DNA from 4 places in the Haloimpatiens massiliensis genome. Region 2 is predicted to be linked to each of the others. Evidence: predicted binding sites of a transcription regulator. Region 2 holds the regulator's gene; each other region holds the start of a gene.
What was found. The regulator Rex, encoded in region 2, represses fermentation and respiration genes when NADH is low (regulators of the CRP and FNR family bind a similar motif). The targets are predictions, from matches to a motif close to ATTGTTAANNNNTTAACAAT.
Positions count from the first base shown of each region.

Region 1: hypB (hydrogenase nickel incorporation protein HypB) is a predicted target of Rex. The motif match lies at 2,507-2,526, and genes of this name have one in related genera.
Region 3: C1715_RS01970 (DUF969 domain-containing protein) is a predicted target of Rex. The motif match lies at 1,294-1,313, and genes of this name have one in related genera.
Region 4: adhE (bifunctional acetaldehyde-CoA/alcohol dehydrogenase) is a predicted target of Rex. The motif match lies at 1,531-1,550, and genes of this name have one in related genera.

Region 1 is NZ_LT854640.1:375,914-381,334, reverse strand. Features, by position in the region: gene C1715_RS09980 (FAD-dependent oxidoreductase) at 1-37, opposite strand, end outside; gene C1715_RS09975 (RNA-guided endonuclease InsQ/TnpB family protein) at 426-1,553, opposite strand; gene hypB (hydrogenase nickel incorporation protein HypB) at 1,732-2,403, opposite strand; gene C1715_RS09965 (FadR/GntR family transcriptional regulator) at 2,677-3,384, shown strand; gene C1715_RS09960 (immune inhibitor A domain-containing protein) at 3,668-5,421, opposite strand, start outside.
Region 2 is NZ_LT854640.1:1,416,769-1,422,189, forward strand. Features, by position in the region: gene C1715_RS14880 (transketolase) at 1-476, shown strand, start outside; gene C1715_RS14885 (transketolase family protein) at 478-1,398, shown strand; gene C1715_RS14890 (redox-sensing transcriptional repressor Rex) at 1,833-2,474, shown strand; gene C1715_RS14895 (short-chain-enoyl-CoA hydratase) at 3,181-3,960, shown strand; gene C1715_RS14900 (acyl-CoA dehydrogenase) at 3,990-5,129, shown strand; gene C1715_RS14905 (electron transfer flavoprotein subunit beta/FixA family protein) at 5,141-5,421, shown strand, end outside.
Region 3 is NZ_LT854636.1:193,470-198,890, reverse strand. Features, by position in the region: gene C1715_RS01980 (flavodoxin domain-containing protein) at 26-559, shown strand; gene C1715_RS01975 (hypothetical protein) at 692-1,093, shown strand; gene C1715_RS01970 (DUF969 domain-containing protein) at 1,349-2,056, shown strand; gene C1715_RS01965 (DUF979 domain-containing protein) at 2,049-3,005, shown strand; gene pcp (pyroglutamyl-peptidase I) at 3,078-3,722, shown strand; gene C1715_RS01955 (gamma-glutamylcyclotransferase family protein) at 3,716-4,177, shown strand; gene C1715_RS01950 (Crp/Fnr family transcriptional regulator) at 4,330-5,013, shown strand; gene C1715_RS01945 (YhgE/Pip domain-containing protein) at 5,407-5,421, shown strand, end outside.
Region 4 is NZ_LT854640.1:477,519-482,939, reverse strand. Features, by position in the region: gene adhE (bifunctional acetaldehyde-CoA/alcohol dehydrogenase) at 1-1,439, opposite strand, end outside; gene C1715_RS10410 (DUF1002 domain-containing protein) at 2,328-3,275, opposite strand; gene C1715_RS10405 (coenzyme F420-0:L-glutamate ligase) at 3,503-4,690, opposite strand; partial or broken gene C1715_RS10400 (peptidylprolyl isomerase) at 4,957-5,421, opposite strand, start outside.

The sequences.
Region 1 (5,421 bases), 1.0 Mb from region 2:
GATTTGCAAATTGAAGAACTTTTTGTTTTACTGCCATGCTCATTACCGTTACCAAAACCTTATAAAACTTTATAAAAAGATTATATAAATATATAGTTTTGTTTCTTTCCTACTTCATAATGTCCGATTTTGCCCATTTTATAACCTCCTGAAAAGAGGTTAAATTGCGGCTACTTTCGTTTGTGTAACACTCCATAGGCTTTGCTATACTTTATAAGTATAGTGGGTTGTAACGATTACCCAGTTTAGTAAATCCTTTAGGTACATGAAAATAAATAAAAAGTCAAAGATGCTGGTATATTTTGTGTCAGACAAGGAAGCAGGTTCCGCCGCTAGTAGAACTATCGGTGGGTTCTGCTGACGCAGTATGACGCAAAATAGACTAGCATACTGACTTGTTATTTATTTGAATGTGCCTTAGGTGATTATACTAAACCATAGTTTGCAAGGTTGTATGAAGCATTTTTATCTCTATCACAAGTAAATCCACATTTGCATTTATAAACCCTATCTGAAAGTTTTAAGTCTTTCTTGATATTGCCACAATGACTACATGTTTTACTTGAAGGATAAAATATAGGTACTTGAACAAATTTAATACCATACTTTTCACATTTATATTTCATCTGATTAATAAAAATATTAAACCCCTGCTCTGCTATTGCCCTTGATAAGTGCTTATTCTTCATGATATTAGATACTTTTAAATCCTCCATAACTATTCTATATGGTTTGACTTTCACCATTTTGTAAGTAGTTTGGTGTATATGGTTTAATCTAATATTTTTAAGTTTACTATGAAGTTTTTTAATCTTCTTTTCAAGTCTTGCAATGTTCTTGGTTTTTTGGTAACTCTCTCCCTTCTTATTCATAATATATTTTCTTGAACATTGTCTTTGAAGTCTTTTTAACTTTTTACTTAGTTTTTTAACTTTGTTTGTTTTATTAACATTCCTAGTGTCTAATTTATCTATATTTGTTATTGCTAATTGAGATATTCCTAAATCGATTCCTAAGCTAAAATCATTTAATTTAACAGTTTTAATATTATCTTCAATACCTATTGAAAGTACCCATACTCTGCCATTAAAATGTACTCTAGGATTTTTAAACTTTGTTACAGTAGTTAAATTAATATCATAATCCACCCTATATTTAACTTTACCTATCTTTTCAAGATTAACAAAGTTATCTTTAAAATAAATTTTGTCATATCTGCTATAAAATCTAGGTTCTGATTTTTTCTTGCTTTTAAATTTAGGAAAGCCTCTTCCATTAAAGAAATTAGTATATGCTTTATCTAAGTCTCTAATACTCTCTTTAAGTGTTGCATTAGATACTTCATATAACCACTCATAACCTGCGGTATTCTTCAAAACAGTTAATTGTTTCCCTAAATCTGTAACTGATAGTTTTTTGCTATTAAGTTTATAGCTATCCATTTGCTTGGCTAACGCCCAATTATAAACAAATCTCATACAGCCTGTATGCTTATACATTAAAATTATTTGCTCTTGTGTTGGATATAGCCGTATATTTAATGCTTTTATCATGTTTTATCACCTTACTTTGCTATTTATATATCATTATGTTCAATAACTTATTTTTTATAATATTTTAAGGTGATTCTACTAGATAATTTTGAAGCCTATTAAAAAATAGTAGACTTTTATAAATTTTTATAATCTTTCTTTAACTGTTAATAAGCCTCCTAAAATAAATTTCCTGTAGCTATTGTTCGTTCCATATTTTAACTTCATTACGTAACCAATTTGTCCATTCTTCTATTCCCTCACCTGTCTTTGCAGAAATTGCAATAATTTTAATATTGGGATTCAATTTCTTTACTCGCTTTTTACATTCTTCTAAATCAAAATCAAAATAATCTAATGTGTCAATTTTATTAATTAATAGAACATCACAAATAGAAAACATCAAAGGGTATTTTAATGGCTTATCATCCCCTTCTGGAACACTTAATATCATTGCATTTTTTGATGCACCAGTATCAAATTCTGCGGGACAAACTAAATTTCCTACATTCTCTAAAATTGCAAAATCAATTTGTTTAGTGCCTAATGCACATAGTCCTTGTCTGGTCATATCTGCATCCAAGTGACACATTCCACCTGTATGTAATTGGACAACCTTTGCACCAGTTTGAGAAATAGTATTAGCATCAACATCTGAATCAATATCTGCCTCCATAACCCCTATTTTCATTTCATCTTTCAAAGCATTAATGGTTTTTGTGAGAGTACTGGTCTTACCAGACCCAGGTGATGACATTAAATTCAACAAAAATGTCCTTTCTTTTTTTAATTCTTTTCTAAGCAAATCAGCTTCATGATTATTATCATCAAAGACACTTTGCTTAATTTCAATAACTTTGTAAGTATTCATGTTATCTTCCCCCTATTTATATCCCTTATTTTATTCTATTTTCCTTATGTATGACTTATGAATTCTACATGCCATTATTTTGTTTTTTTGTGGTCATACCAAGCTTGTCTAAATTTTAACATTATATGTATTAGAAATCAATATTTTCTCATAAAGTTAAAATTATATGCAAAAATAATATATTACATTTACTAATCAATTGACTTTTTTTGTAGATTTCTCTACAATAGTCTTGTGCTCTTTGGTTAGACCAATACAAAGGATGTGTTAAAAATGTCTTTACGTAAAATAGTACCTCCTACCATGAAAGAACTTTTTATTAAAGAAATTGAAGGGAAAATATTATCCGGAGAATGGAAAATTGGCGATCGATTGCCTACTGAAAGAGAGATGGCGAAAAAAACAAATGTGAGTCGAACTGTCATTAATTCAGGTCTCTACGAGCTTGCTCAAAACGGATTTGTTGAAATCATACCGAGAAAAGGCGTTTTTGTTGGAGATTATATTAGAAACGGGCAATTAAATACACTTTTGTCAATCATCAACTTCAATGGAGGAAAATTTGACAAAAAAACCTTTGACTCATTAACATCTTACCGCATACATTTTGATTGTGAGTGCGCATATTTAGTAGCTCAAAACCGCACGGATGATGATTTAAAACTTATGAGCTCCATTTATAAAAAAGCTCTTGAAACTACCGATAATACAGAAATATTTCAATTAAAATTTCAATTTCTTCATGCTATATATTGTGCTACAGGTAATAATATATATCCATTAGTGTGTAATTCTTTCAAAAAGCTTTGCATTACCTTTAATGAAATAATATATAGGATTTTTGGCTGCGAACCTATTACTTATATGGGCAAATTAATAGATGCCATTGAAAAAAAAGAGCCAGATAGAGCTCGAAGAATAATGTATGAATTTTTAACTGAGCGCATTGATGATCTGAAACAAGTGTACTTTAAAGACTGATTTAGATATAGAACTATTTCTAAATACTATAAGCGGTAAATATATTGTCATATTTACCGCTTAATTTATATTTACATTTAGAGAGATAAAATTATCGTAAACCTACAAGGACGCCAGGCTAGCGAACCTTAAGCAGGATGCTAAATGTGATCGTTAGATAATTTTATATGGCTAAAAGATTAGAATTTTTTAAATTAAATTTATTATTGAGCTTATGCAAGTCATTGAGGAGAAATTTCATAATTCCACCACATTGTACATTTTTGTGGTTTAATCAGTTAATTTATTTTAATTTTTTTCTACCAATTATTCCACTTGCAATTAAAATCATACCCAAAATATAATTTTCCATTGGAGTTACTCCACCTGTTTTTGGAAGAGCTTTTGCTAAAATCTCAGATGACTTTCCTCTTTCTGCATTATTACTTTCCTTTGGTTTTGAATTTGTATTTTTAATTGTATCCTCTTGAGTATTCGTATCATCTTTATTATTTGCATCATCAACTTTTGTTTTATCATCTTCCTTACTTGAATTTTCCGTTTCATTATCAGTGGATGTTTTTATTTTAGTAAAATCAGCTCCAAATATCTTATGAACTTCATTATTATAGATAGCCTTAGCATTTCCTACAGCATCTATAAACACAATATGACTAATTTTAAAACTACTATCCTGTGATAAGAAATTAACCTCACCTACATATTTCCCATTTTCATAATTTAAAGTTACTTGTTGCTTTTTATTATTTTTTCCTAAATACTCTATATAAGCCATATCTCCATATTTAGCTTGTGCTTCAACATATAATTTATTATTTTCTACTTTTACTTCTTTTAATATAGAACTGTCTTGTGCTGTAGTATTTTTTCCATCCTTAAATCTTGCAATATGAATTTTAGCTGTACTTCTATCCTTACTTTCATCAGTTACAAAAACCTTTAAACCGTATTTCTTTAATTTTAAACCTGCTTCCCTATTATAACTGCTAGCAGTGTAATCATTGTCATCACTAAATACCGGATTCATAAAAGTATGATTATCTTCAACATAATACTTATCATTAGAAGTTTTGCCCTCTATTTTTAAAGCTGAACCAGTTCTTAAACTAAATGCAGCATCATGCATTTGATAATTTATTCTATCTGCTCCAGATTTACCGCTTTTTTCATATCTATATGTTACAGGATTTTGATCTGCATCCACTATTCCTGCAAACAATTCTCCTTTATGATTTGCTGTATTTTGATCTGGCCTAAACCCTGCATATTTTTCATTTATATACCAAACTACTAATCCCGGATCATATTCTAGTCCTTTTCTTCCTATATTAATAGTTTTTAAACCTTTATCCACTAGGGTATCCCCTCCACTATTTCTCCACTCAAGTAAGTAATAATGATTATAACTCATAACTCCATTTGATTTTGAAAAACCATCAAAATTAAACATTGAATCGCTTTCTGCATTGTCTTTGTATTTAATTTGTCCATCTACGTTCACCTTTATATCATCCATATAAATTCCATCTTCAGGAGTATTACTATCTGTCCTGAATCTAAATCTTAAATCTACTTTTCTACCTTTAAAATTACTTAAATCAAAAGTTGCATCCACCCATTGCTTATTTGAGCTACCAGTTATACCATGACCTGGATTTCTTCTTTTTATCTCTTCTGGTGTTTCATTATCCTTAACCCACTGATCTACAGTATCAGTAGTTAAGTTTCCCCTTACGGAAATCCAATCATTAGTACCTACTTCCTTTACTTGAACTGAGGCAAAATCGAAACCCGGGTCTATATTATACCAAGTTCTAAAACTTAATTCAGATTTATTTTTTCCCATTAATTCTATAGGACTTTTAGTAGACATATAATTTTCTAAATTATCCCCTTTACCACTAAAATAGCAGTACTTACCTTCCGGTGGAGTTACCACTCTCTCATCATTGCATTCTGGTAAATTAATTCTTATAGTGTCATTATTTTGCCCCTTAATACTAGCTTGATCTAAAACTACATCTATGCCCTTTTCAT
Region 2 (5,421 bases):
GTTCTTTAGGACAAGGATTGTCAGCAGCAAATGGTATAGCTTTAGCTGGAAAGTTAAATGAAATAGACTATACAGTTTATGCAATTCTTGGAGATGGGGAGATACAAGAAGGACAAATATGGGAAGCAGCTATGACATCTTCACACTATGATTTAGATAATTTAGTAGTATTTATAGATAATAATGGACTTCAAATCGATGGAAGAAATGAAGACGTTAAAAATATTTATCCAATAGATAAGAAGTTTGAAGCTTTCGGATGGCATGTAATAAACATAGATGGACATAACTTTGATGAAATAAAAAATGCAATAGATGAAGCAAAAGCTACAAAAGGAAAGCCTACAGCAATAGTAGCTAAGACAGTAAAAGGTAAAGGAGTGTCTTTCATGGAGAATCAAGCATCATGGCATGGTGTAGCTCCAAAACCTGAAGAAAAAGAAGAAGCTTTAGCTCAATTGAAAGGAGATAAATAGCATGAACGTAGCAACCAGAGAAGCATATGGAAAAGCTTTAATTAAACTAGGTAAAATTAATAAAGATGTAGTAGTTATGGATGCTGATCTTGCAAAATCCACAAAGAGCATAGAGTTTACAAAATCAGCACCAGAGAGATTTTTTGATATGGGAATAGCTGAGCAGGATATGATAGGAACAGCAGCAGGACTTGCTGTTAGTGGTAAAACCGTTTTTACAAGCACTTTTGCTATGTTTGCTACAGGAAGAGCATTTGAGCAAATAAGAAATTCTGTAGCATATCCAAACTTAAATGTGAAAATAGCGGCAACTCACGCAGGGTTAACTGTAGGTGAAGACGGAGCTACGCATCAAGCTATAGAGGACATATCTTTAATGAGAAGTATACCTAATATGGTAGTAATAAATCCTGCAGATGCTGTGGAAACGGAGCAAGCTATTTTTGCTGCAGTAGAGCATCAAGGACCTGTGTACATAAGACTTGGAAGAATGGCAGTTCCTATTGTACATGATGAAACCTACAAATTCCAAATAGGGAAAGGTGAAGTATTGAGAGACGGAAAATATGCAACTATAATAGCAACAGGCATAATGGTATCTGTAGCTTTAGAAGCGGCAGAAGAATTGAAAAAGCAAGGTATTGAAGTAAATGTCGTAAACATGCCAAGCATTAAACCCATAGATAAAGAACTTATTATCAAGATGGCTAAGGAAACAGGCAAAATAGTTACTGTAGAAGAACACAGTGTTATAGGTGGGTTAGGATCTGCTGTAGCAGAAGTATTGGTACAAGAATATCCAACAAAAGTCAAGATGGTTGGTGTAAAGGACAAGTTTGGTCATTCAGGAACTCCAGCTGAATTATTAGAACACTATGGGTTAACAACAAAAGATATTATAGAAGCAGTTAAAACAGTATAATTTATAAATAACTTTATAAATTCTCCGTTGTTTATATGATAAGATTATGGAGATTGAATTTAAGGTGAACATGATCAGGTATTATCTCTTGTTCAATAGTTATTATGACTCAATTGTCACAGATAACTTTAAAACATTAGATAAATACGGATTCTGTTCACCTTTAAACATGTTTCCATTTGGAGGCTAAAGGAATATTTTAACTTGCAAAAACCTGGTGAAAAATAATATAATTAATATAGCCTAATCAAGATGCTGTTAAAATAGGGGGATGTATACAAAAAACATAATTACATAAAATAATATTAGGATTAACTATTGACAGGGTATATAATAGAATAATAGTATTATAATTACGGTATAAATTATGTTGTTATACAAATACTGTAGTAAGGCAGATATAAGATAATTTTCGTAGTAGGGAGGTGTAGAAATTGGATAAGAAAAAAAATATATCTATGGCGGTAATTAAAAGATTACCTAAATATCATAGATATTTAAGAGAGCTTATTGAAAATGATATAGATAGAATATCTTCAAAAGAACTTAGTGAAAAAATAGGGTTTACTGCTTCTCAAATAAGACAGGATTTAAATAATTTTGGTGACTTTGGACAACAAGGGTATGGATATAATGTAAAGGAACTTTACAATGAAGTCAGTGCCATATTAGGATTAACTAAAATTTATAAAACTGTAATAATAGGTGCAGGAAATATAGGTCAGGCTATTGTTAACTATACTTATTTTGATAAAGTGGGATTTAGCGTTCAGGGCATGTTTGATATAAATCCTAAAATAATAGGATTGAAAATAAACGATGTTGAAGTTTTAGATATTGATTTTTTAGATGATTTTTTAAGAAAAAACAATATAGATATAGGTGTAATATGTGTACCTAAGAATAGTGCTCAGAAGGTTTGTGATATATTAGTTAGAAATAGAGTAAAAGGAATATGGAATTTTGCTCCTGTAGATTTGCAGATATCAGAGGATATTGATATAGTAGTAGAAAATGTCCATTTGAGTGAAAGTTTGCTAACACTTAGTTGTTTAATGAATGATGATATTAATTAGGTTTAAAAAATTTTAATGGTATATTTAGTTTTATATAGTAGGGTAAACAAAAAATGTTTATTATATTTAATTTACATTATTATGGGGATAGAATAATAATTGGAGCTCAGCTTCAATTATTTTTTTATAATATTGTTAATAAAATAACGAAAAAAATAAATCTATGTAATATTAGGATTATCCCACAAAAAGCATTACATTACCTGAATTATGAAATTTCTCTGGAATGACTTGCATAAGAAGCAAAAGAACTGTTTAAATTTAATTTTAGAAATTCTTCTTTTAGACAGATAAAATTATCGTAACCCTTAAAAGGACGCCAGGCTAGCGAACCTGAGGCAGGACGCTGAATGTGAGCGTTAGATAATTTTATATGGCTAAAAGATTAGAATTTCTTAAATTAAATTTATTGTTCCAAGCTCTTATGCAAGTTATGGAGAAGAAATTTCATAATTCCATTACATTGTACCTTATTGTGGGTTAATCATATTATTCATTTTAAAGATAAAACTCTAAAGGGCTTCTGAAGATATAAATTTATAAATAAAGAAGTTCTTGAGCAATTTCAAATTTTATTGATAATTAATTATGTTAAATTTTACATTTGAATTAGTAATGATAGTAACGTAAATTATGAATTAAAAATATAATAATATAATATATATTTTTTTTAAAATATGTTAATATAGATATGGGGAGGAGTAATATGGAACTTAAAAACATTATTTTTGAAAAGAGAGAAAAAATAGGGATAATTACTATGAATAGGCCTAAGGTGCTTAATGCTATAAATACCGAAACTTTAAATGAACTTAATGAAGTTATAAGTTATGTTGAGAAGGACGAGGATATATATGTAATTATAATAACTGGAGCAGGCAAAGCTTTTGTAGCTGGAGCAGATATCAATGAAATGAAAGATATGACAACTATTGAAGCAAGAAAATTTAGCATACTTGGAAATAGAATTTTTAGAAAATTAGAAATATTAGCAAAACCAGTTATAGCAGCAATAAATGGTTTTGCTATTGGTGGAGGGTGTGAGCTTTCCATGGCTTGTGATATTAGAATAGCTTCTTCCAAAGTGAAATTTGGGCAATCGGAAGTAGGTCTAGGAATAACACCAGGTTTTGGTGGAACTCAAAGACTTGCTAGATATGTGGGTACCAGTATGGCAAAGGAATTGATATTTACAGGCAGATTTTTTACCGCAGAAGAGGCATTGAGTATAGGACTTGTAAATGCAGTGTATAAACCAGAAGAACTTATGGATGAGGCCATGAAATTAGCTGAAGTTATAGCTAAAAATGGACCAATAGCAGTTAGACTAAGTAAGGAAGCTATAAATAATGGTATGCAGATGGATATTGACACTGCTATAAGATATGAGTCGGAAATATTTGGGGAATGCTTTTCAACAGAAGACCAAAAAGAAGGTATGAATGCTTTTGTTGAAAAAAGAAATAAAAATTTTAAAAATAAATAAAACAAAAAATAAATAAGGGGGTAAAGTAAATGAATTTTGCATTGACAAAAGAACAAGAATTAGTAAAACAAATGGTAAGAGAATTCGCAGAAAATGAAGTTAAGCCATTAGCAGCAGAAATTGATGAAACAGAAGAATTTCCTATGGAAAATGTAAAGAAAATGGCTAAGTACAAAATGATGGGAATACCTTTTGCTAAGGAATATGGGGGAGCTGGTGGAGATACTTTATCATACATCATAGCTGTAGAAGAACTTTCTAAAGTTTGTGCTTCTACAGGAGTTATTCTTTCAGCGCATACATCTTTATGTGCATCTTTAATAGAACAATTTGGAACAGAAGAACAAAAACAAAAATATTTGATACCGCTTGCTAAAGGAGAAAAAATAGGTGCTTTTGGACTTACAGAGCCCAATGCGGGTACAGATGCAGCAGGACAACAAACTGTAGCAGTTGATATGGGAGAGCATTATTTAGTTAATGGTTCAAAAATATTTATAACCAATGGTGGAGCAGCAGATGTTTTTTGTATATTTGCTATGACAGACAAAAGTAAGGGGACTAGAGGCATATCTTGTTTGATAATAGAAAAAGGTTATAAAGGATTTTCTATAGGAAAACTTGAAAATAAAATGGGCATAAGAGCATCTTCAACTACTGAACTTATATTTGAAGATTGCATAGTTCCTAAGGAAAACTTAGTTGGAAAGGAAGGAAAAGGGTTCTCCATAGCTATGAAAACTTTAGATGGAGGAAGAATAGGTATTGCCGCACAGGCACTTGGTATAGCAGAAGGTGCATTTGATGAAGCTATTAAATACACAAAAGAAAGAAAACAATTTGGAAGATCTATATCTTCATTCCAGGGATTACAATGGATGATAGCAGATATGGATACTAAGATACAAGCAGCTAAGTTATTGGTTTATAACGCTGCATGGAAGAAAGATAAAGGATTTCCATACAGTGTAGATGCTGCAAGAGCAAAATTATATGCTGCTGAAGTAGCTATGGAGGTTACTACGAAAGCTGTTCAACTATTTGGTGGATATGGATATACTAAGGAATATCCAATGGAAAGAATGATGAGAGATGCAAAAATAACCGAGATATATGAAGGAACTTCAGAGGTTCAAAGAATGGTTATAGCAGGCAGTATATTAAGATAGGGGGCATTGAGATGAATATTGTTGTTTGTTTAAAACAAGTACCAGATACAAATGAAGTTAAAATAGATCCAAAAACAGGAACACTTATAAGAGAAGGAGTTCCATCCATAATAAATCCAGATGACAAAAATGCTTTAGAAGAAGCTTTAGATTTAAAAGATACGGTAGGTGCTAAAGTTACTGTTATAAGTATGGGGCCACCACAAGCTGAAAAAGCTTTAAGAGAAGCTTTAGCTATGGGAGCGGATGAAGCTATATTAATATCCGATAGAGCTTTTGCAGGAGCAGATAC
Region 3 (5,421 bases), on a different contig from region 2:
TTGTATAATTTTGGGGGCGAAGTATATGAATAATAAAATAGTAGTAATATACAAATCAAAATATGGCAGTAGTAAAAAATATGCTCAGTGGATAGCCGAGGAGGTAAAGGGAGACTTATTTGATGCTTCAGAAATAAAGGTAGAAATGTTAAAGGAATATGACACTATTGTTTACGGTGGAGGACTTTATGCTAGTGGCATTTCAGGTATATCACTTATAACTAAAAACTTTGATATTATAAAGGATAAAAAAATAATAGTTTACACAGTGGGACTTGCTTCTACGGATAAAAAAGAAGTTTTCGCCCCAATTATAGAAAAGAATTTCCCTAAAGAAATTATAGATAATATAAAGTTTTTTCATTTTCGCGGTGGAATAGATTACAAAAAGCTAAGCTTAGTACACAAAGCTATGATGGCAATGCTAAAAAAAGTAGTATCTAAAAAACCTGAAGATAAGTTAACAGATGATGATAAAGAGTTATTAGCTACCTATGGAGATAAAGTTGATTTTACAGATAGAAGTGCAATAGTGACTCTAGTTAATTATATATTGTAGAAAGTAATAATAAAGTTTGTGTTAATGAACTAAAAAAGGTTTCCAAAGGTTACGAAATCATCTCTACAGGAGTGACAAGTACCAATGAAGTAAATAGTGCTATAGGTAGTTTAGTAAAGGAGAGATGGGGAAATGTTTAAAAAAGTAATTAGTGCTTTACTATTATTAATTATGGTACTGTCCTTTGTAGGGTGTTCAACCTCTGAGAAAAAGAAAGCTAGCGAAACTAAAGGAACAAACAGCAAGGGAAAATATGAATATGTGGTAAAAGTAAGTTACAACAATGAAAAAGTTAAAGAATATAAAATTGGTGATATTAAGAAATTACCTGCAGAATCAGTAGAGATGGAAGGAAAAGAAGAAAGCGGTTCATTAGTATCTACCATATTAAAAGATTGTAAAGTGGGGGAGTTTTCAAAAATAACTTTTAAGGGCATTGATGGGACAAATGCAACATTAAAAAAAGAGGATATTGAAAATGAAATTCCATATACTTCACATAATAGTTCTCTTTGTATAGAATTAAGATGCTAGTATAAATAAGAGTTCTATTTGCTGAATATACTATGTGCAGATAAGACTCTTATTTATGTAAAAATTTATTTTTCGCATCTAATCATTCACAAGGTTAGTTAAATAGAGTCCACAGGTAATGGACAAAAATAAATTATTGTGTTCGAAAATTCAGATTATTTCAAAAAATGTAGTCTAGGCTACATTTTTTTATTTTTCGTTTTGTTATAATTTTTATAATAAATATATTAAAAATCAGAAGGAGGAGGGAAATAAATGATAAAGTTAATAGGAATTTTAATTATTGTAATAGGTTTTATAATCAAATTGGATACTTTGGCAGTAGTTGTTATTGCCGGTATTGCCACAGGCCTTGTTTCTGGAATGTCCTTCAATGATATAATGAAAATTTTGGGAGAGGCTTTTGTAACTAATAGATATATGTCATTATTTATTATTTCACTTCCAGTTATAGGTCTATTAGAAAGATATGGTTTGAAGGAAAGAGCTGCATATCTCATAGGAAAGATAAAGACAGCTACAGTTGGAAAACTTACTTCTATATATCTTATAATAAGAACAATTTCAGCTGTTTTTAGTTTAAGAATAGGTGGACATGTTCAATTTATAAGACCTTTAATACTTCCAATGGCTCAAGGTGCTGCTGAAAATCGATATGAAGATTTTGATGAAGAAGGAAAAGAAGTGGTTAAGGGATTAGAAGGATCAGTTGAGAATTATGGAAACTTTTTTGGTCAGAATGGTTTTGTGGCATCTGGTGGAGTACTATTGATTGTTGGGGTACTTAAGGAATTGAATTATAAGGTAGAAGCTATTGATGTGGCAAAGGCTTCCTTACCAATTGCTGTAATAATAATGATAGTGGGAACAATTCAATTCTTATATTATGATAAAAAGTTTGACAAGAAATATAAAAAGAAAGCTAAACAAAATACAGAGTCAGGAGGGGATATAAATGCTTAAAGCATCTTTAACTGAAATAATGTATGTTTTGTGTGGCATGGTATGTTTTTATACAAGTTATATGACTTTAAAAGATAAAGAGAATAATTCTAAGATATCTACAGCTCTGTTCTGGCTTATACTTGGATTTATATTCACTTTCAGCAAAATAGGATTAATATGGGGAAATGAGAAGATAGGAGTAAACCCTACTATAATAGGATATTTAATTTTAGTACTTTGTGCATTGTCAGCACTTAAAGTTGTTAAGCCTGGAAAGTATCAACAGTCAACTCAAGAATTTAAAGATAAAATGGCTAATAAAATAGGTAATGCTATATTTATACCAGCAGTAGCTTTAGCACTAATTACTTTTTTGGTAGCACAACTATTTAAAGAATCTTTAGGTTCCCTAGTAGCTTTGGGAATAGGTACATTATTGGCTACTATACTTGCAATAGTAATAACAAAAGGAAAACCAAAAGAAATGGTGGAAGATGGAAGAAGATTATTCCAAATGGTTGGTCCTGTTAATATTTTACCGCAACTTCTTGCAGCATTAGGTTCAGTTTTTGCTAGTGCAGGGGTTGGAAAGGTAATTGCTGATGGCATAAGTGGAATTATACCACAAGGAAATATACTTGCAGGAGTAGTGGCTTATTGCGTAGGCATGGCACTATTTACTATGATAATGGGTAATGGATTTGCAGCTTTTGCAGTTATTACTGCGGGGGTAGGAGTTCCTTTTGTTATAGCTCAGGGAGGAAACCCTGTTGTAGTTTCCGCTTTGGGGTTAACAGCAGGATTCTGTGGAACTCTTTTGACACCAATGGCAGCTAATTTTAATATAGTTCCAACAGCTATTTTAGAAATTAAAGATAGGAAATATGGAGTTATAAAATATCAAGCCCCAGTGGCTATATTAATGTTAATTATACACATATTACTTATGTATTTTTGGGCATTTTAATATAGAGTTTATAAGATTTTTAGGATTAATATTGAAATAAATTTTACGTCGTTATGTTAGGAGAGAATGAAGATGAAAAAAGTATTGGTTACAGGATTTGATCCCTTTGGAGGAGAAAGCATAAATCCAGCTCTTGAAGCTGTTAAAAAACTCCCAGAAGAAATAAACGGAGCTAAGATTGTTAAAGTAGAGATTCCTACAGTATTTAAAAAATCTGTAAGAAAGCTTGCAGAAGCTATAAAAGCAGAACAACCTGATATGGTGGTATGTGTAGGACAAGCAGGGGGAAGATACGATATTACTATAGAAAGAGTTGCAATAAATATGGATGATGCTAGGATACCAGATAATGAAGGAAATAGTATCATAGATGAAAAAATATTTAATGATGGAGAAAATGCATATTTTGCAAGCATTCCAATAAAAGCTATGGTTAAAAAGATACAGGAAGGTGGTATTCCAGCTTCAGTTTCTAATACTGCAGGAACTTTTGTATGTAATCACATAATGTATGGACTTTTATACCATTTAGATAAAGAATTTAAGAATACTATTGGAGGATTTATACATGTTCCATTTATACCAGAACAAGTAGTAGACAAGAGAAATATGCCTTCTATGGCGTTGGAAAGTATAACTAAAGGATTAAAGTTAGCTATAGAAGCAGCTATTGAAACTAAAGAAGATATTAAAGAGACTGGTGGTAAAGTATGTTAGAAACTAAAGTTAATATGGAAGTTGAAGAAGTAAAGAATGTATTTGTTTATGGAAGTTTAATGAATAATTTTTTTAACTATGAAAGATATCTAAGAGATATAATATTAGATAGAAAAAAAGCTAGAGTTAAAGGTAAACTTTATCATTTAGCAAAACGAGGATATCCAGCTTTAGTAGATGGAAAAGATTTTGTATACGGTGAGCTTATAAGTTTTAAAAATTTTAAGGAAAACCTTAAAATATTAGATAAAATGGAGGGATATATAAGGGAAAACGATTCTAGCAACGAATACAATAGAATATTAACGGATGTAGAAGTTTTGGAAGGTGAATCAGCGAGGATTCAAAAAGCCTATGTGTATAAGTATAATGATAAAAATAATAAAATAGATAAAAATGATATATATGTGCATCATGGAGATTGGAGAAAATTTATGATACAATATATTAGTTAATTTTATCTAGTACATTTCTTATTTAAAATTTATAGAGTAGAGTGAAGAGTATTGTAGTATTTTGTTGCTACAATGCTCTTCACTTTTTAAATTCCTTTTGATATAATAAGCAAAATATAAAAAATAAAAATTCATTAAATTGGGTGATAGAAATGTATGAAGAATTATTTGATTGTGAAAAACAGCAAGAAATGAGAAATTTTTTCTTGAATGATTTTAGTAATTATGGGGAAAAAAGAAGTTTTCGCAAAAATGAGCAAATAATAATTAGGGAAAAGAGGTTTATAGCTGTAGTTACTAATGGTAGCGTGAAAAGAAGTTTTTATAATAGTAATGGAGATGAAAAATATCTTTATTATTTAAAACCGGGAGAAATCTTTGGAGAGGAAGAGTATTTTGAAGGTGTAGCTGATTGTTTTATAAATACAGCTATACAAAACACTGACATATCTATAATTCACTCAAGAGAAGTAGAAAAACTTTTAGATTTTAATGCTGACATATATAGATTCATAATTCATAGCTTAGTTAGGAAGTATAGAATATCAATGACTCAAATGGTAAATATATGTTTTAATGATTCTACACAAAAGGTAGCAGATACTTTAATAAGATTATGGACTCAGTCAAAAGAAATAGGAACTAATAATGAAAAAATAGTAATAAATTTAACTCACCAAGATATTGCAGATATAATAGGATGTTCAAGAATTACAGTTACCAGAACTCTGAAGAAGTTTAAACAAGAAAACATAATAATTTCAGAAAATAGGAGTATAGTAATAAAGGATATAAATAGATTAAAAATGTATTTAACTAATAATTGTAATAAATAAAATGAGTATATTAATTTATAATAATAATTTAATATAAAATGAGCTTTATCTGACGAATATATCATATGTAGATAAGGCTCTTATTTTATATTAAATTATTAATTTTTTGTTAAAAAGAAACACATAAGCTAGTATTTGAATAAGAAGAGATGGAAATTTGTGAAAAAGATTACAGACGCATAATTACACCATTTAATGGATATTAAAAGGCATAAAAAGACTAATTAAAATCCATGGAGGATAATTACATAATAAATATATATAGTAATTGAATAAAGGATTTTCAATAAATGTATATGTTTTAGGAATGAAATTTTTTTAAAAAAATGATTTAATTATATTTGACTTTTAGTCATATATAATTAAACTTTACAGGATAAAGGAGAAAAACAAATGAAGATAGGTAAT
Region 4 (5,421 bases), 940 kb from region 2:
GCCTTCTTTTTATTTAAATCTTTTAATTCTTTTAGTGCAACTCCAAGACTACCATATTTAAAATAAACTTTTTCTGGAACTCTAAACCAAAGCATATTTTCTCTCCTTTCAGCTACGTTCTTTATATTCAATAAATGTTTAGGACCTACATTTTCTGATACAGAGTTTCCACCCCAAGATCCGCAGCCTAAAGTTAAAGATGGTGCTAATTTAAAGTTATATATATCTCCTATAGCACCTTGTGATGAAGGCATATTAACTATAGTTCTACCAGTTTTCATTACTGTACTAAATTTTTCAATCTTTTCTTTTCCTTTCATGGCGTCTACATATAATGATGAAGTATGTCCAAATCCACCTAATTCTACTAGTCTTTCAGCCTTTACCAAAGCATCATCAAAGTTTTTAGCTTTATACATTCCAAGTACCGGTGATAGTTTTTCATGTGAAAATGCTTCTTCAAGTTCTACAGATTTTACTTCCCCTATAAGTACCTTAGCAGTTTCTGGCACATTAACTCCAGCCATCTCAGCTATTTTATATGCTGGCTGACCAACTATATTAGCATTTAAATTTCCGTTTATTAATATTACTTTTCTTACCTTTTCTACTTCATCACCTTTAAGTATGTACGCTCCTCTATCCAAAAACTCTTTTCTTACCTTATCATATATTGAACTAAGTACTATTACTGATTGCTCAGAAGCACATATTACTCCATTATCGAATGTTTTTGAAAGAAGTATTGAATTTACTGCCATTTTTATATCTGCAGTTTCATCTATTATCGCTGGAGTATTACCTGCTCCAACTCCTATTGCTGGTTTTCCAGAAGAATAAGCAGCTTTAACCATTCCTGGGCCACCTGTAGCTAGTGTTATATCCGCTTCCCTCATTATAACCTGTGAAAGTTCAATTGAAGGTTCATCTATCCATCCAATTATTCCTTCTGGTGCTCCCGCTTTAACTGCTGCATCTAATACAATTTTAGCAGCTGCTATAGTTGATTTTTTCGCTCTTGGGTGTGGTGAGAAGATTATTCCATTTCTTGTTTTTAAAGCTATTAATGCCTTGAATATTGCAGTAGATGTAGGATTAGTTGTTGGAACTACTGCTGCAATCACACCTATAGGTTCTGCAATTTTAGTTATTCCAAAAGCATTATCCTTTTCTATAACTCCACAAGTTTTTTCATCTTTATATTTGTTATATATATATTCTGAAGCAAAATGATTTTTAATTACCTTATCTTCAACAATACCCATACCTGTTTCTTCTACTGCCATTTTAGCAAGCTTAATTCTATTGATATTTGCCGCCATAGCTGCACTTCTAAATATTTCATCTACTTGTTCCTGACTTAATTTTGCAAATTCCTTTTGAGCCTTTTTCACTTCTAACATTCTTTGCATTAATTCTTCAACATTAGTTACCTTCATTAAAAACACCTCTTTCAAAACATTCTTTAAATTATATTAATTTAAAATATTTTCTCTAGACATATTATTTTTTACAATCTAATTATCCAACATTGTTTGTTAAATGTCAATCATAGTTTGATAATTTTTTTGTATTTTTTATGCTTTTTTTAATATTTTCATAAGTAAATATTTTTAAATTCAATCACATTGATATTGAAAACCTTTACTTATATAAATCTTCTAACATACTGCAAAGCCTAGTATTTATTTAACATCAAGAAAAAAAATTTATTTTAAAATAACATTTTATTCAACTCTTCGTTGTAAAAGCTAAACAAAAACACGTCTGGTTAAATTATTAACAATATCAATCTTTTATATTTGCTTTTTAGTGTATTATCTTTAATTTTATACTATATCTTTGCCTATTTTTAATATATTTTAACATTGTTAATACATTTAAGAAATATTATTAGCAATATTATTTCTTAATCACTCTTACATCCTAAGTTAATATTTTAAAATAAAAAGTATCTGCAATTCACATCATTGCAGATACTTTTCATTTAAATTATATTTATGATTATCCCACAAAAGTATTACATTACTTGAATTATAAAATTTCTTCGGAATGACTTGCATAAGAAGCAAAGGAACTATTAAAATTTAATTTTAGAAATTCTTCTTTTAGACAGATAAAATTATCGTAAGCCTGTCAACGCCAGGCTAGCGAACCTGAAGCAGTACGCCCAATATGAGCGTTAGATAATTTTATATGGCTAAAACATTAGAATTTCTTATATTAAATTTATTGTTCCGAGCTCTTTGAAGGATAAATTTCATAATTCCACCACATTGTACCTTTTTTGATTTAATCATATTTATATAATTAGCTTAAACCACATTTTAAGATACATAATACATTGAAATTTTTTCAGCATATATTTCTTCTCCTACATTGTAAGAAAAAAGATCCACAAAGAAATCTTTAATAGCTGTAAAAAATCCTTTAATAGCCGATCCTATTTTGCTAAAAAAACCTTGAGCTTCTTCACTGTTCAATTTATCCTTTAATGATTTGCTTACTCCATTTAATTGATCTTTCAATTGACTAAAATCTAAATTTAAGCCATTTATCTTCTTCATCAAAGCAGTTATACTCTCTATATCCTCATCGCTTAATTTTTGACCATAGTTATTAGTTATGTTTACTACTATTTTTTTTATTTCTTCTTCTGTTTTAGGTTTTTTCTTAATAACATCTTTCTTAACTTCATTCATTAATTTAGCAGCTTCATCTTTTCCAATTTTGTCACCTAGTTTACCAGTTTCAACTAATTCTTCATTAGCCACTTTCTTTTTATTTTCATCAATTTTTTTACCGCCACTACTATTTTCAAATCCTTTTAATATACCTGTAAGTGCCGCTGTACCTGACACCTTAAATGGGGCTCCTACTTTAACATTGGCATTTTTTATACCTGCTGTTATTAATGCATTTTTTATCATACTTTCTGTAACCCAAGATATATTATTTACTGAAATATTCAAGCCATCTTTGCTTGTGGGCTCTACATAAGAACATGATATGGCCTTTGTACCTATTTGCTCCTTAGAAGCTACCTGTCCTAAATATTTAACCTCTTCTTCATTGGTAACTTCTATTACATTTGCATCTCCTTTATTAACGCCAAAATATTTAAGCATGTCTTCTTTTTGTTTTGCGCTTAAATCAGCTCCCAACGTAACAACTTTAAAAGAATCTGCATAAGCATTTTTTGCTGGGAAAGCTGTTGCTACAGACATAATCATTAATGCTACTAATAATCTACTTATAATTCTCTTAACTTTCATTTTCATCTTTAGGGAGAAAGTCTATTATAAATATCCCTCTCCTCTAAAGTTCACCTCCCTCTATAATCTTTAAATTTATTACTATACATGAAAAAGTGCCACTGCTTGCCATATATATACAGCACATTATATTTCATTTATATAATATCCTATATATTATTTGTATTCAACAATACCTATTTAAATTATCAATATTTTAATATTTAAACAAAAAGAGTAGCTATCCGCTACTCTACTGCATAACTATCAAAATATCCTTGAATTAATACTATTGGAGTTCCCTTATCTCCACTACCACTGGTTAAGTCACATAAACTTCCCAAAAGGTCTGTAAGCTGTCTTGGAGTTGTTCCTAATTTTTCTCCTTCAGAACTTTCATTTTTTGTCTTCTCCATAATTTTCTTTTTCATTGCTTCCGCCATGTCTTTAGAATTTAAATTTTTAAGCTCATTGTCTGCAATATACTTTAACTTTATCTCATTTGGTGTACCTTTAAGCCCATTTGTATATCCAGGAGATACCACTGGGTCTGCCAACTCCCATATTTTGCCTACTGGATCTTTAAAAGCTCCATCACCATAGACCATTACCTCTACATTTTTACCTGTTTTTTCTTTTATTCCTCTTTGAATATCTTCTACAGTTTTTCTGCAATCCTTAGGAAATAACTTTACTGTAGTATCAGTAGCTAAATTAGAACCTAATAAGCCATAATCTGGATTAAATCCACTTCCATTGATAGAACTATTTAATATTTCATCTATTCCATATACATTTTTAGCTCCAGCCTGCTTTAATAATCTTTTAGTCCTATTTCTCTCGTGTATATTAGCAACTAAAACTTCTTTAGTGTATTTTAATGCTACCCTCGGGTCATTAGCAAGGATTATTTCTATATTATTATTTACAGCAATATTTTTATACATTTCCACATAATCAATTCCTGTAAATGGATGAGTAACCTTGTCCCCAAATAATTTTCTATACTTCTCTTCTGTTAAAACATCAGTATATGGATTAACTCCCAACTCGTCCATTTTATCTACATCCATTAAATGATTTCCAACTTCATCAGATGGATAGTTTAAAAATAAATATATTTTCTTGCCGCTAGCTGCTAGACCTTTTAATATCAAAGAAAATCTATTTCTACTAAGTATTGGGAAAACAACTGCAAAATCCCCTTTAAATTTTTTATTTATATCCTCAGCAATATCTTCAACAGAAGCATAGTTTCCTTGTGCCCTTGCAACTAAGGATTCTGTAACTCCTATTATATCTCTATCATTAATGCTAAATTTTTCAGTCTCCATAGCTCTTATAATTGATTCTACTACAATATTAACTAAATCATCACCTTGTTTTACTATAGGAGCTCTTACCCCTCTCACTGTAGTGCCTACTGCTCTTGTCATATAAACATCTCCCTTTTTTAAAATATCGTACATCTGAAACCACATATCACCTGTGGAATAACTACTTTCTCAAAGTAGTATACAAACATTCACAGTATAATATTATTAAATGTACGTAATTTTACTATCACAATGATATTATAGCACCTATAGCACAAATTTAGTAGGCTTATAAAAAAATTTAGCTATATCTTCCTTTTATATTAATTAAAAAACATATGTATTCTACATAATTCGGGTGGTGCCAGGCACCATTTTAGACAATGTTATTGTTTTTCTGGTTCATTATATTCAACTCCAAAAGTATCGACAGTTACTTTTTTCATTTTTTCCTCTTTAATAGGCTTATCTTTGCCATCTCTCTCAACTGAAACTATTCTATCTACTTCTTCCATACCTTCTATTACTTTGCCAAAAGCTGCATACTCTCCATCTAAATGAGGAGCTTCTTTTACCATTATAAAGAATTGTGAACCTGCTGAATCTGGTCTGCTGGATCTAGCCATAGATATTATTCCTCTTTCATGCTTTAAATCATTTTTATAGCCATTGGAACTAAATTCACCCTTTATTGCATAACCTGGGCCACCGGTTCCAACACCTTCTGGATCTCCTCCTTATATCATAAATTCTGGAATTACTCTGTGGAAAATCACCCCATCATAAAATCCCTTATTAACTAAAGAAATAAAGTTTCTTACAGTATTAGGTGCTATTTCTGGATATAATTC